Regions from separate parts of the Glutamicibacter sp. V16R2B1 genome, predicted to be linked through region 1. Evidence: predicted binding sites of a transcription regulator. Region 1 holds the regulator's gene; the other holds the start of a gene.
What was found. The regulator HrcA, encoded in region 1, represses chaperone genes, less so after heat shock. The targets are predictions, from matches to a motif close to TTNGCACTCGNNNNNNNCGAGTGCNAA.
Positions count from the first base shown of each region.

Region 2: a site for HrcA is predicted at 2,173-2,199, ahead of groES (co-chaperone GroES). Genes of this name have one in related genera too.

Region 1 is NZ_VATX01000005.1:207,822-213,942, reverse strand. It holds gene lepA (translation elongation factor 4) at 1-579, shown strand, start outside; gene hemW (radical SAM family heme chaperone HemW) at 580-1,809, shown strand; gene FDN03_RS03285 (DUF4870 domain-containing protein) at 1,930-2,277, opposite strand; gene FDN03_RS03280 (DUF3097 domain-containing protein) at 2,420-3,277, opposite strand; gene hrcA (heat-inducible transcriptional repressor HrcA) at 3,431-4,444, shown strand; gene dnaJ (molecular chaperone DnaJ) at 4,497-5,621, shown strand; gene FDN03_RS03265 (16S rRNA (uracil(1498)-N(3))-methyltransferase) at 5,625-6,121, shown strand, end outside.
Region 2 is NZ_VATX01000015.1:360,321-366,441, forward strand. It holds gene FDN03_RS11785 (amino acid permease) at 521-2,077, shown strand; gene groES (co-chaperone GroES) at 2,362-2,658, shown strand; gene groL (chaperonin GroEL) at 2,761-4,365, shown strand; gene FDN03_RS11800 (acyltransferase family protein) at 4,662-6,121, shown strand, end outside.

The sequences.
Region 1 (6,121 bases):
GCCCCGAGCGAGTTCATCGGCGCGATCATGGAGCTATGCCAGAACCGGCGCGGCACCATGCGCGGGATGGACTACCTCTCCGAGGACCGCGTGGAAATGCGCTACTGGCTGCCGCTGGCCGAGATCGTGTTCGACTTCTTCGACCACCTCAAGTCCCGCACCCGCGGCTACGCGTCGCTGGACTGGAAGGCCGACGGGGAGCAGGTCGCGGACCTGGTGAAGGTCGACATCCTGCTGCAAGGCGAGCAGGTGGACGCGTTCAGCGCCATCACCCACCGTGACAAGGCCTACTCCTACGGCACCATGATGACCTCCAAGCTGCGCGAACTGATTCCGCGCCAGCAGTTCGAGGTGCCGATCCAGGCGGCCATCGGCTCGCGCATCATCGCGCGTGAGAACATCCGCGCCATCCGCAAGGACGTGCTGGCCAAGTGCTACGGCGGCGACATCAGCCGCAAGCGCAAGCTGCTGGAAAAGCAGAAGGAAGGCAAGAAGCGCATGAAGATGGTCGGGCGCGTCGAGGTGCCGCAGGAGGCCTTCATCGCCGCACTGTCCACCGACGAACCGAAAAAGAAGTAGATGCCCGCAGTCCTTCCGGACGGGGATCCGGCTCCGGCCGATGGTCTGCTCCCGGCAGCGTGTGCGCACGGTGCCGCGGGGCGGACCATGTCCTTTTACGTCCACATTCCCTTCTGCACGGTCCGCTGCGGCTACTGCGACTTCAACACCTACACCGCCAAGGAGCTGGGCTCCGGGGCGACGCAGGAGTCCTATGCGGCTACCGTGGGCCGGGAGATTGATTTCTCCCGCCAGGTGCTGGAGGCCTCCTCGGTGCCGGCCCGGCCGATCGACACCGTGTTCTTCGGCGGCGGCACCCCGACCCTGCTGCCGGCCAGCGACCTGGCCAGCGTGCTGGGGCGGATCAAGGAGAACTTCTCCCTGGCCCAGGGCGCGGAGGTCACCACCGAGGCGAACCCGGATTCGGTGAGCCCCGAGAGCCTTGAGGAACTGGCCGCGGCCGGGTTCACCCGGGTCTCCTTCGGCATGCAGTCCGCGGTGCCGCACGTGCTCAAGGTCCTGGACCGCACCCACAACCCCGAACGGGTTCCCGAGGCGGTCAGCTGGGCGCGGGCGGCCGGATTGGATGTCAGCGTGGACTTGATCTACGGGACGCCGGGGGAGTCGGTTGCCGACTGGCGCACCAGCGTCGAGGCGGCCCTGAGCTACGAACCGGACCACATCAGCGCCTACGCGCTGATCATCGAACAGGGCACGAAGCTGGCCGCGCAGATCCGCCGCGGGGTGGTGCCGGACATCGACGATGACGACCACGCCGAGAAGTACCAGCTGGCCGACGAGATGTTCGCCGCCGCCGGCTACAACTGGTACGAGGTGAGCAACTGGGCCCGCGGGCGCGAGCACGCCTGCCGCCACAACCTGGCCTACTGGCAGGGCGGGGACTGGTGGGGCGCCGGACCCGGGGCGCACTCGCACATTGGCGGGCTGCGCTGGTGGAACGTGAAGCACCCGGCCGCCTACCAGCAGCGGATCGACGCCGGGATCTCCCCGGGGGCCGGACGCGAATTCCCGGACGCCGAGGCGGTGCAGCTCGAGCGCACGATGCTGCTGACCCGCCTGGACACCGGCATGCCGATCTCCGAACTAGACGAAACCGGGCGCCGGGCCGTGGCCGGGCTGATCGCCGATGAGCTGATCGATCCGCGCCAGGCCTTCGCCGGGCGGATCGTGCTGACCCAGCGCGGTCGCCTGCTGGCCGACCTGGTGGTGCGCGAACTGCTGAACTTCTAATTCGTAGACCTTGGCCCGGCGGCATTGGCCGCCAAAACGTCCGAAGCCCACCGCTTGATCCTCATCGGCGGTGGGCTTCGGGGGTTTTTCCCTGGTTCTTGGGCGCGGGCCAGGCCCGCGCTACTTCATCAGCCGCAGGTTCAGCGGGTAGCGGAAGGGGCGTCCCTTGTTGACCTGGATGCCGGCGCGGGCACCCATCAGCGTCATAAACACCCACAGCGCCACACCGACCACGGCGAACAGCCAGCCGATGAACGGGATCAGGCTCAGCAGGTTCAGCAGGATGGCCAGGACCGTGAGCGGGAAGGTGAAGTTGAACGCTTCCTTGGATTCCTGCGCGGTGAACGGACCGCGGTCACGGTACACCGCGTAGATGATGGCCGAGGGGATGCACCCCAGGATGCTGCCGAAGTGAGCGAGCATCGCCCATTGCCGATCCTCGGTGGGGCTCAGTGGCAAAGCGGTCACCTGCGAACCCTCAAAGCGTGAGTTCTCCGGTGAAGACTCAGTCTGGCGAGATGGCACTGTCGAATTTCCTTGCAATGTCTGAAGTGTGGTTACTGCCTCGAGTCTAGCCACCGGGACCGCATCGGAAGCTCGACTCGCGGAACTAACCCTGCGATTCACCGATTGTTAGGAAACCGTAATCTTCGGTCGTGAGGAAATCGATCAGGTGCTCGACCTTGCCCAGCAGTTCGGGCTGCAGCTGCGAATAGTATTCGACCTTCGACAGGATCCGCTGCCAGCCCAATCCGATGTCGGCGGCGTTGTGGTGCGGCCAGCCGAAGCTGCGCAGCACCCCGGTTTTCCAGTCGGTGCCCTTGGGGATCACCGGCCACGCGGTGATGCCCAGCACCTCGGGCTTCACCGCCTGCCAGATGTCCACGTAGGGGTGGCCCAGGATTAGCACGTTGCCCCGCGCGCCGGGCGTGGCCATCGCCTGCTGCACGATGCGTTCCTCCTTCGTCCCGGAAATCAGGTGGTCGACCAGGATCCCCAGGCGGCGCTGCGGGGAGGGGTCGAAGTCCCGAATGGCCGCGGCCAGATCGTCCACGCCGTGCAGCGGTTCAACCACGATGCCCTCGACGCGCAGGTCATGGCCCCACACCTTCTCCACCAGCTCGGCGTCGTGCTTGCCCTCCACCCAGATGCGGCTGGCCCGGGCGGTGCGCGCCTTCTGCCCGGTCACCGCGCGGGACCCGGAGGAGGAACGCAGGGTGCTTCCGGCCTGTGCCTGGGCGCGCGGTTCGACCAGCTCCACCGGCTCTCCCTCCAGCAGGAAGCCGAAGCCGCTCTGGAAGGACTTGGTGCGCCCATGGCGGTCCTCCAGGACAATGACCCGCATGCCCCCGGACTTCTCGGTGCGCACCAGCTCACCAACCCAACCGGAGGCCACATCCTCCAGTAGAAGCCCGCGCTCCACCGGAACCTGACGCAGTTTCTTGGGAGCGGGGGTGCCCAGATCCATGGCGCCCCACGGGTAGTTGCTCACTGAATGCAGCCCTTTCGCTGTGACCGAATACGAACCAGATTCCAATGCTAGCAAGCGCTGAACGTACTAGACTTGGCACTTGAGGACGTAGAGTGCTAAATGCCGTGAGGCATGGAAGGTGGTGTGACAGTGAGCGAATTGCGGCGCCTGGATGTGCTGCGAGCCATCGTGGAGGATTATGTCCAATCCCGCGAACCGGTGGGCTCCAAGACCCTGCTGGACCGGCACGACCTGGGGGTCTCGGCGGCCACCATCCGCAACGACATGGCCGCGCTGGAGGACGAAGGACTCATCGTCGCCCCGCACACCTCTTCCGGGCGGGTGCCCACAGAAAAGGGCTACCGCCGGTTCGTCGACGAGATCGGTGAGATCAAGCCGCTCTCGCGCGCCGAACGCGAGGCGATCAACCGGATCATGGACACCTCCCAGGATCTGGAGGAGATGCTGCACAGCACCGTGCGGCTGCTGGCGAAGCTGACCAACCAAGTCGCGATGATCCAGGTGCCGCAGTACGACACGGCCGCGCTGCGGCACATCGAACTGGTGGGGCTCAGCCAGCACCAGTTCCTGCTGGTGCTCATTGCCTCCAACGGCAGCGTGGACCAGCGGGTGCTGAGCACCGCCGCGCCGTTCACCGACGAGTCGCTGGCCGGGCTGAAGAACACGCTGCTGGAGGCGCTGGCCGGGTACCAGCTTTCCGAGCTGTCCGTGCTGCTCTCCACCCACAGCGTGGAAATCCCGGGCCAGGACCAGGACCTGCTGGGAGAAATCCTTGCGGCCCTGCGCGAAATGGCGCATTCGGCCACCGAACAGCGTATCGTGATGGCGGGAACCGCGAACCTGGCCCGTGCCGGGGGAGACTTCCCGCTGAGCATCACCCCGGTGCTTGAGGCGCTGGAGGAGCAGGTGGTGCTGTTGAAGCTGTTTTCCGAACTGGAAGCCGATTCGCGCGGCCTGTCGGTGAGCATCGGCACCGAAACCCATATCGGGGAGCTGTCCGAGGCGGCGGTGGTGGCCACCAGCTACGGCAGCGATGCCCGCAACAAGCTCGGGGTGCTGGGCCCGACCCGGATGAACTACCCCTCCTCGATGGCCTCGGTGCGCGCCGTGGCACGCTACCTGTCCCGAATCCTGGCGAACTGAGACTCGCCGGCACAGACTTTGACCAACGGTTAGGAAAGGACACGCGAGAAACGTGAGCTCGCATTACGAGACGCTGGGTGTCGCGAAGGACGCCACGCAACAACAGATCAAGAGCGCCTACCGCAAGATGGCCCGCAAACTGCACCCGGATGTGAATCCCGGGCAGGACGCTGCGGAGCAGTTCAAGCTGGTCACCCGCGCCTACGAGGTCCTTTCGGATGAGACCAAGCGCGCCAACTACGACGCCACCGGGGATGAGAACGGCAACGGCCACCAGGGCTTCGGCGGGGCCGGCGGCTTCGGCGGGTTCGGGGACATCTTCGAGCAGTTCTTCGGCGGCGGCGGACAGGGCCAGGGCCCGATCCCGCGCACCCAGCGTGGACGCGACGCACTGATCACCGTGACCATCGACCTGGAGGACGCGGTCAAGGGCACCGTGTACCCGCTGGAGATGGAAACCGCGGTCACCTGCAAGACCTGCCACGGTGAGGGCACCCGCGAGGGCACCAGCCCGGTCACCTGCTCCATCTGCCACGGCGCCGGCCAGGTGCAGCGCCCGGTGCGCTCGTTCCTGGGCCAGATGATGACCGTGGAAACCTGCGCCGCCTGCCGCGGCCACGGCACCACCATCCCGGACCCCTGCCTGGAGTGCAACGGGGACGGGCGGGTGCGCGAACGGGTCTCCAAGCAGCTGAACATCCCCGCCGGGGTGGCCAGCGGCACCCGCATCCAGCTTCGCGACCAGGGCGAGGCCGGGCCGGGCGGGGGGCCGAACGGCGACCTGTTCGTGGAAGTCGAGGTGCGCCGCCACAAGATCTTCGAACGGGCGAACAACGACCTGCACGCCAAGATGAGCATCCCGATGACCGCCGCCGCCCTGGGCTGCGAGCTGAAGCTGGAGACCTTCGACGGCGAACAGTCGATCCAGGTGGAGCCCGGGGCCCAGGAGGGGCACACCGTGACCCTGCCGGGGTTGGGCGTGCCGCGGCTGCGCGGGGGCAAACGCGGGGACATCATCGTGCACCTGAGCGTGGAAACCCCCACGAAGCTGGACGCCGCCCAGCGCGACCTGCTCGAGCAGCTGGCCAAGCTGCGCGGGGAGGAAATGGCGGCCGGACAGGTGGAGCACGCCGGGGGCATGTTCGCCCGGCTGCGCGACAAGTTGGGCCAGCGTTAGGCCATGAGCAACCACAGCTTCGTCATCGACCGGCAGCAGGCCGCCCAGGTCGCCGCCGGTGACCGGCTCTCCATCCAGGGCTCCGAGGCGCACCACGCGCTGAACGTGAAGCGGGTCAAGCCCGGTGAGCACCTGGACCTGCTCGATGGCCACGGCCGCCGGCTGGTGGTCGAGGTGCAGGACGGGGACAGGCAGGCGCTGCACGTCACCGTCCTGGAGGTCGTGGACGAAGCCCCGCCGGGCCACCCGGTCACCCTGATCCAGGCGCTGGCCAAGGGGGACCGGGACCTGCAGGCGGTGGAGGCCAGCGTGGAGCTGGGCGTCAGCGCGGTGCGTCCCTGGCAGGCCGAACGCTCCATCGTGCGCTGGAACGCCGCCAAGGCGCAGAAGGCGCTGGAGAAGTGGCGCTCCCAGGTGCGCAGCGCCCAGAAGCAGTCCCGGCGCAGCTATGAGCCGGTGCTGCACCCGATGCTCACCACGCGGCAGCTGGCCGAGGAGGT
Region 2 (6,121 bases), on a different contig from region 1:
TAGAACCAAGGAACACCACGAGCATGACTTTGACCCAGCCGCCCGGCGGAGCGAGCACGCGAACCGCTGCCCGCCGTGCCGCCGTAGGGGCACCAATGGCGGGGGAATATGACATATTTGCGTCATATTTTGGGCTGCCGCTCCTGCGCTTGTCGCGCAATTGCCGTGGCTGGCCGGTCGTGGAAAACCCGTTGTGGCGTCCAGATAAGGCCGTCGCGCAGAGCTCTCCCGCTGACGAAACGTCCTTAACGCCTTTCGATCAGCCACAGCAATGCTGCGTCTTGGCGCACGACAGCATCACGAAAACCCTTCCTGTCGCTGGCGCTCGAACGGCTCCATTTTCGCCAGGCGAAGTTGCGGGCTATCTTTTGCCCGCCCGAACTCAATCCCGGCTTGCCCGCAGGTCACCGGGCTCGCCTCCGCGACCCCGAACCGTGTGCGCCAAGTACTTTAATCGATCCACTACTCAGGCTGTGACCGAGGTCGCACTCGGTGAAGGAAATGGTGTTGTATGTCACCGATGAGCAAAACAAGCGTGGAAACCCAGGAACAGAGGCCGGCTTCTTCGCTCGGTGACCAGGCAACGCTGCCCGGCGCACCGTGTGGAGACCAGGAGCCAGATAAGAAACTGCGGCGCTCCCTAGGCAGCCGCCACCTGCAGATGATCGCCATTGGCGGTTCCATCGGCACCGGATTGTTCGTCGCCTCCGGCGGCACCATTTCCCAGGCCGGTCCCGGTGGTGCACTCGTGGCCTACGCGGCAGTGGGCCTGATGGTCTACCTGCTGATGCAGTCCCTGGGGGAGATGGCGGCCAAGATCCCGGTCGCAGGCTCCTTCCAGACCTTCGCCACCCGCTTCGTCTCCCCGTCCTTCGGGTTCGCGATCGGCTGGAACTACTGGTTCAACTGGGCCATCACCGTGGCCGCCGAACTGGTGGCGGCCGGAATTGTCATGAACTTCTGGCTGCCCGGGGTTCCGGGCTGGATTTGGGCTGCGGTCTTCCTGGCCCTGCTGACCGGCCTGAACGCACTGTCGGCCAAGGCCTTCGGCGAGGGGGAGTTCTGGTTGGCGCTGATCAAGGTGGTCACGGTGATCGCCTTCCTCATCGCCGGTGTGCTGATGATCTTCGGGGTCATCGGTCAGGGACAGTCCGGCTTCGGACAGTGGACCAACCCCGATGACGTCTTCCACGGCGGCTTTGTCTCCATCATCGCCGTGTTCATGATCGCCGGCTTCTCCTTCCAGGGCACCGAGCTGGTCGGCGTGGCCGCCGGCGAGGCCAAGAACCCGCGCCGCGAGGTGCCCCGGGCCATCCGCACCGTCTTCTGGCGCATCATGCTCTTCTACATTGGTGCCATCTTCATCATCGGCACCCTGGTGCCGTTGACCGACCCGAGCCTGCTGGCCTCCGGGGAGGCCGACGTGGCGGCCAGCCCGTTCACGATGGTCTTTGAGCGTGCCGGCATCGCCTTCGCCGCCGCCCTGATGAACGCCGTCATCCTCACCGCCATCCTCTCGGCCGGCAACTCGGGGCTGTACGCCTCGACCCGCATGCTCTACTCCATGGCGCTGGATGGCAAGGCGCCGAAGGTCTTCGGCAAGCTGAACCGCCGCGGCGTGCCGATGCCGGCGCTGCTGGCCACCGCGTCGGTGGGCCTGTTCGGCTTCCTGACCGCGATTGTTGGCCAGGGTGCGGCCTACGCCTGGCTGCTGAACGTCTCCGGGTTGTGCGGGTTCATAGTCTGGGCGGGCATAGCCATCTCGCACTACCGGTTCCGCCGCGGCTTCCTGGCCCAGGGACACTCGGTCAGCGAGCTGCCCTACAAGGCGGCCCTGTTCCCGATCGGCCCGCTGGTGGCCTTCGCGGTGCTGATCCTGGTGATCGCCGGGCAGAACTACGAGGCGGTGCTGGCCGGGCGGGGCATGGAGGTGCTTTCGGCCTACATCGGGATCCCGCTGTTCCTGGCGCTGTGGCTCGGTCACCGCATGCTCACCAAGTCCAAGGTGGTTCCGTTGAAGGACATGGACCTGTCCTCCCCGGAGGATGCTGGCCTGGTCGAGGTGGACCCGCGCTAACCCCGTTTCTCCGCTCTTCGCGCTGACCCGGATCCGGCCTGCCGCCGGGTCCGGGTCAGCTGTCAGTGAACCAGAAGCAACACGAATCCCGATCATTAGCACTCGCCTTGACCGAGTGCTAATTTTCGTCCTAAAGTCATCAATGGATGCAGTACCCGATCCCGATCGGGCGCGGCAGTCCATGCCTTACTGGATATGACCAACTGGCACCGCGACGACGGTTGGAGCAATGCCACGGGGCGTTACCGTTTTTTCCATTGGTTCATAAACGAAAAGGAGAGACTGTGTCTGTCTCTATCAAGCCACTCGAAGACCGCATTGTCATCAAGCAGGTCGAAGCCGAAACCACCACCGCCTCCGGCCTGGTGATCCCGGACTCCGCCAAGGAGAAGCCGCAGGAAGGCACCGTTGTGGCCGTTGGACCGGGTCGCATTGACGACAACGGCAACCGCGTTCCGCTGGACGTCAACGAAGGCGACGTCGTGCTGTACTCGAAGTACGGGGGCACCGAGGTCAAGGTCGGCGCCGAGGAGTACCTGGTGCTCTCGGCCCGCGACGTGCTGGCAGTTGTCGTCAAGTAACGTCACCCACCTTTCGTAGCCGACCGAGCCCCGCACAGCGAGACCCTCGCGATTCGGGGCTTTGCGTCGATTACGACCCAAGAATTCATAGGGAGTCAATGCATGGCCAAGCAGCTAGCATTCAACGAGGAAGCACGCCGTGCCCTCGAGGCGGGCATCGACAAGCTCGCCGACACCGTGAAGGTGACCCTGGGCCCACGCGGGCGTAACGTCGTGTTGGCCAAGAGCTGGGGCGCACCGACCATCACCAATGACGGGGTGACTATCGCCCGGGACATCGACCTGGACGACGCCTACGAAAACCTTGGCGCACAGCTGGCCAAGGAAGTGGCCACCAAGACCAACGACGTGGCCGGTGACGGCACCACCACCGCCACCGTGCTGGCACAGGCACTGGTGAAGGAAGGCCTGAAGAACGTGGCCGCCGGCGCCGCCCCGGGCGATATTCGCAAGGGCATCGAACTGGCCACCGAGATCGTCGCCGCCCGCCTGGCGAAGAACGCCGTGGACGTGGAGGACAAGGTCGCCAACGTGGCCGCCATCTCCGCCCAGGACGAGGAAATCGGCGAACTGCTCGCCGAGGCCTTCAAGACCGTGGGCACCGACGGGGTCATCACCATCGAAGAGTCCTCCACGACCGCCACCGAACTGGTGGTCACCGAGGGCATGCAGTTCGACAAGGGCTACCTTTCCCCGCAGTTCGTGACCGACACCGACCGCCAGGAAGCCGTCCTGGAGGACGCGCTGATCCTGATCAACCCGGGCAAGATCTCCACCGTGGCAGAGTTCCTGCCGCTTCTGGAAAAGGTCCTGGAAACCAAGAAGCCGCTGCTGATCATCGCCGAGGACGTGGAGGGCGAAGCCCTGTCCACCCTGGTGGTCAACAAGCTGCGCGGCCTGCTGAACGTGGTGGCCGTCAAGGCCCCGGGCTTCGGCGACCGCCGCAAGGCCATGATGCAGGACATCGCCATCCTCACCGGCGCCCAGGTGGTCTCCTCGGAGCTGGGACTGTCGCTGGACCAGGTCGGCACCGAGGTGCTCGGCTCGGCCCGCCGCGTGACCATCACCAAGGACTCGACCACCATCGTGGACGGCTCCGGATCCGATGAGGACGTCGCCGAGCGCGTCTCGCAGCTGAAGGCCGAACTGGATCGCACCGATTCGGAATGGGACCGCGAGAAGCTCTCCGAGCGCCTGGCCAAGCTGGCCGGCGGCATCGGCGTGATCAAGGTCGGCGCCGCCACCGAGGTGGAGCTGAAGGAGCGCAAGCACCGCATCGAGGACGCCGTGTCCTCCACCCGTGCGGCGCTGGAAGAGGGCATCGTCGCCGGTGGCGGTACCGCCCTGGTGGACGCCCTCTCCGCCCTGGATGAGGACGAGCGCGCCACCGCTGCGGCCGGCGATGTGGCCGCGGGTGTGGCCATCGTGCGCCGCGCCCTGGTCAAGCCGGCCTACTGGATTGCCACCAACGCCGGCTTTGACGGCTCCGTGGTGGTTTCCAAGGTCGCCGAGTCCCCGGCCAACGAGGGCTTCAACGCCAAGAGCGGGCAGTACGAGAACCTGCTGCACGCCGGCGTCATCGACCCGGTGAAGGTGACCCGTTCGGCGCTGCACAACGCCGCGTCGATTGCCTCGCTGGTGCTGACCACCGAGACCCTGGTGGCTGAGAAGCCCGCCGAGGACGAGGAAGCAGCCCACGCCCACTAGGGACGGCAACACCTGAGGCCAACGGCCCCGGAACCCCAGCTGCTGTGGCAGCGGCGTTCCGGGGCCGTTGCCGTATCCGGGGACGTGGAAGCCCGGTTCTGTCACGATTCGATAACGATCTTTGATAGGATCAGGGGTCACCTAGTGTTCCCTGGACCCCACCGCGGGGTCCGAACCGGGCTCGGGCACCCTCCGGCGCCCACCCCTGACCCCGTTTTCTTATGTGCCACAACAGTTCCACTTCCCTTCACCTCCGGCCCGCGGCGGCACCCCGTCCTGCCGGTTCCGGCTACCGCATGGACCTGCAGGGGCTGCGTGCCCTGGCCGTGCTGCTGGTGATGTGCTATCACTTCTGGTTCGACAAGGTCTCCGGCGGCGTGGACATCTTCCTGATGCTTTCCGCGTTCTTCATGACCGCCTCCATGGCTCGGCAGATCGAGTCCGGCCGCTGGCCGAACCCGGTGCGTTATTGGCTCAAGACCTTCTCCCGGCTGGTGGGTCTGGCCGCGGTGGTGATCGCCGTGGTGGTGGTTGCGGCCTGGGCGTTCATGCCCGGCACCCGCTGGCAACAGATCATGGACGAGGCCACCGCCTCCCTGCTTTACCGGCAGAACTGGCAGCTGGCCGAGGCGAACGTGGACTACTACGCGTTCAACACCTCCGCCGCCTCACCGCTGCAGCACTTCTGGTCATTGTCCGTCCAGGGACAGATCTTCATCATCTGGCCGCTGCTGCTGCTGGCCTGCGCCCTGATCTGGCGCCGCTTCTTCTGCCGCCACCGCTTCAGCACGGTGGCGCTGGGAATGTTCGGAATCGTCTTCGCCCTCTCCCTGGGCTACTCGGTCCACCTGACCCAGGTGAACCAGCCGCTGGCCTATTTCCACACCGGCACCCGGATGTGGGAGTTCGCGCTGGGCTCCATGGTGGCCCTGGCCCTGCCGCGGCTGCAGCGGCTGGCCGAACCGGTGCGCCGGGTGGGCGGCTGGGTGGGGCTGGCCGTGATCATCAGCTGCGGGGCGGTGCTGGAGGTCCAGGCACAGTTCCCCGGCTGGTTGGCGCTGATCCCCACCCTGGGGGCGGCACTGCTGCTGATGGCCCCGGGGGAGCCCGAGCACCGCAACGCCGCCTGGCTGCTCTCCCGCCGGCCGCTGGTGCAGCTGGGGGATGTCTCCTACGGCATGTACCTGTGGCACTGGCCCATCCTGGTGTTCTACCTGCACTTCACCCAGCAGTCCTCGGTGGGACTGCTCACCGGCACCCTGCTGATCCTTGGCTCCATCGCCCTGGCCATGGCCACCACCCGGTGGATTGAAAAACCGCTGCGCAACTGGAGTCCGGCACTGCCAGGACTGCAGCGCCGCCAGCTGGGGGTGCCGCTGGCCCAGGCCGTGGTGCTGGGCATGGGCCTGGTGCTGGTGTGCGCGCCGGTGGCGGTGTGGCAGTCCAGCGTGGAGCACACCCGGGTTCTGGCCGCCGCCCAGGACCGCCAGGAAAACCCCGGCGCCATGGCCTCCAGCGACTGGGACCCGCAGCGCGCCTCCATCAAGCTGCCGCTGAGCACCGAACTGGCCGAGGAGTGGCAGAACCCGGGGCAGGGCTGCGAGGGGGACTACGCGCCGGATGATGAGGACATCTACTTCTGCCAGCGCGGCGGGGACCGGCAGGGCAAGCCGGACCTGGTGCTGCTGGGGGACTCGCACACCCAGCACTGGAGTCAGGCGGTGGACGCGATGATGCAGGAAACCGGCGGCAGCTG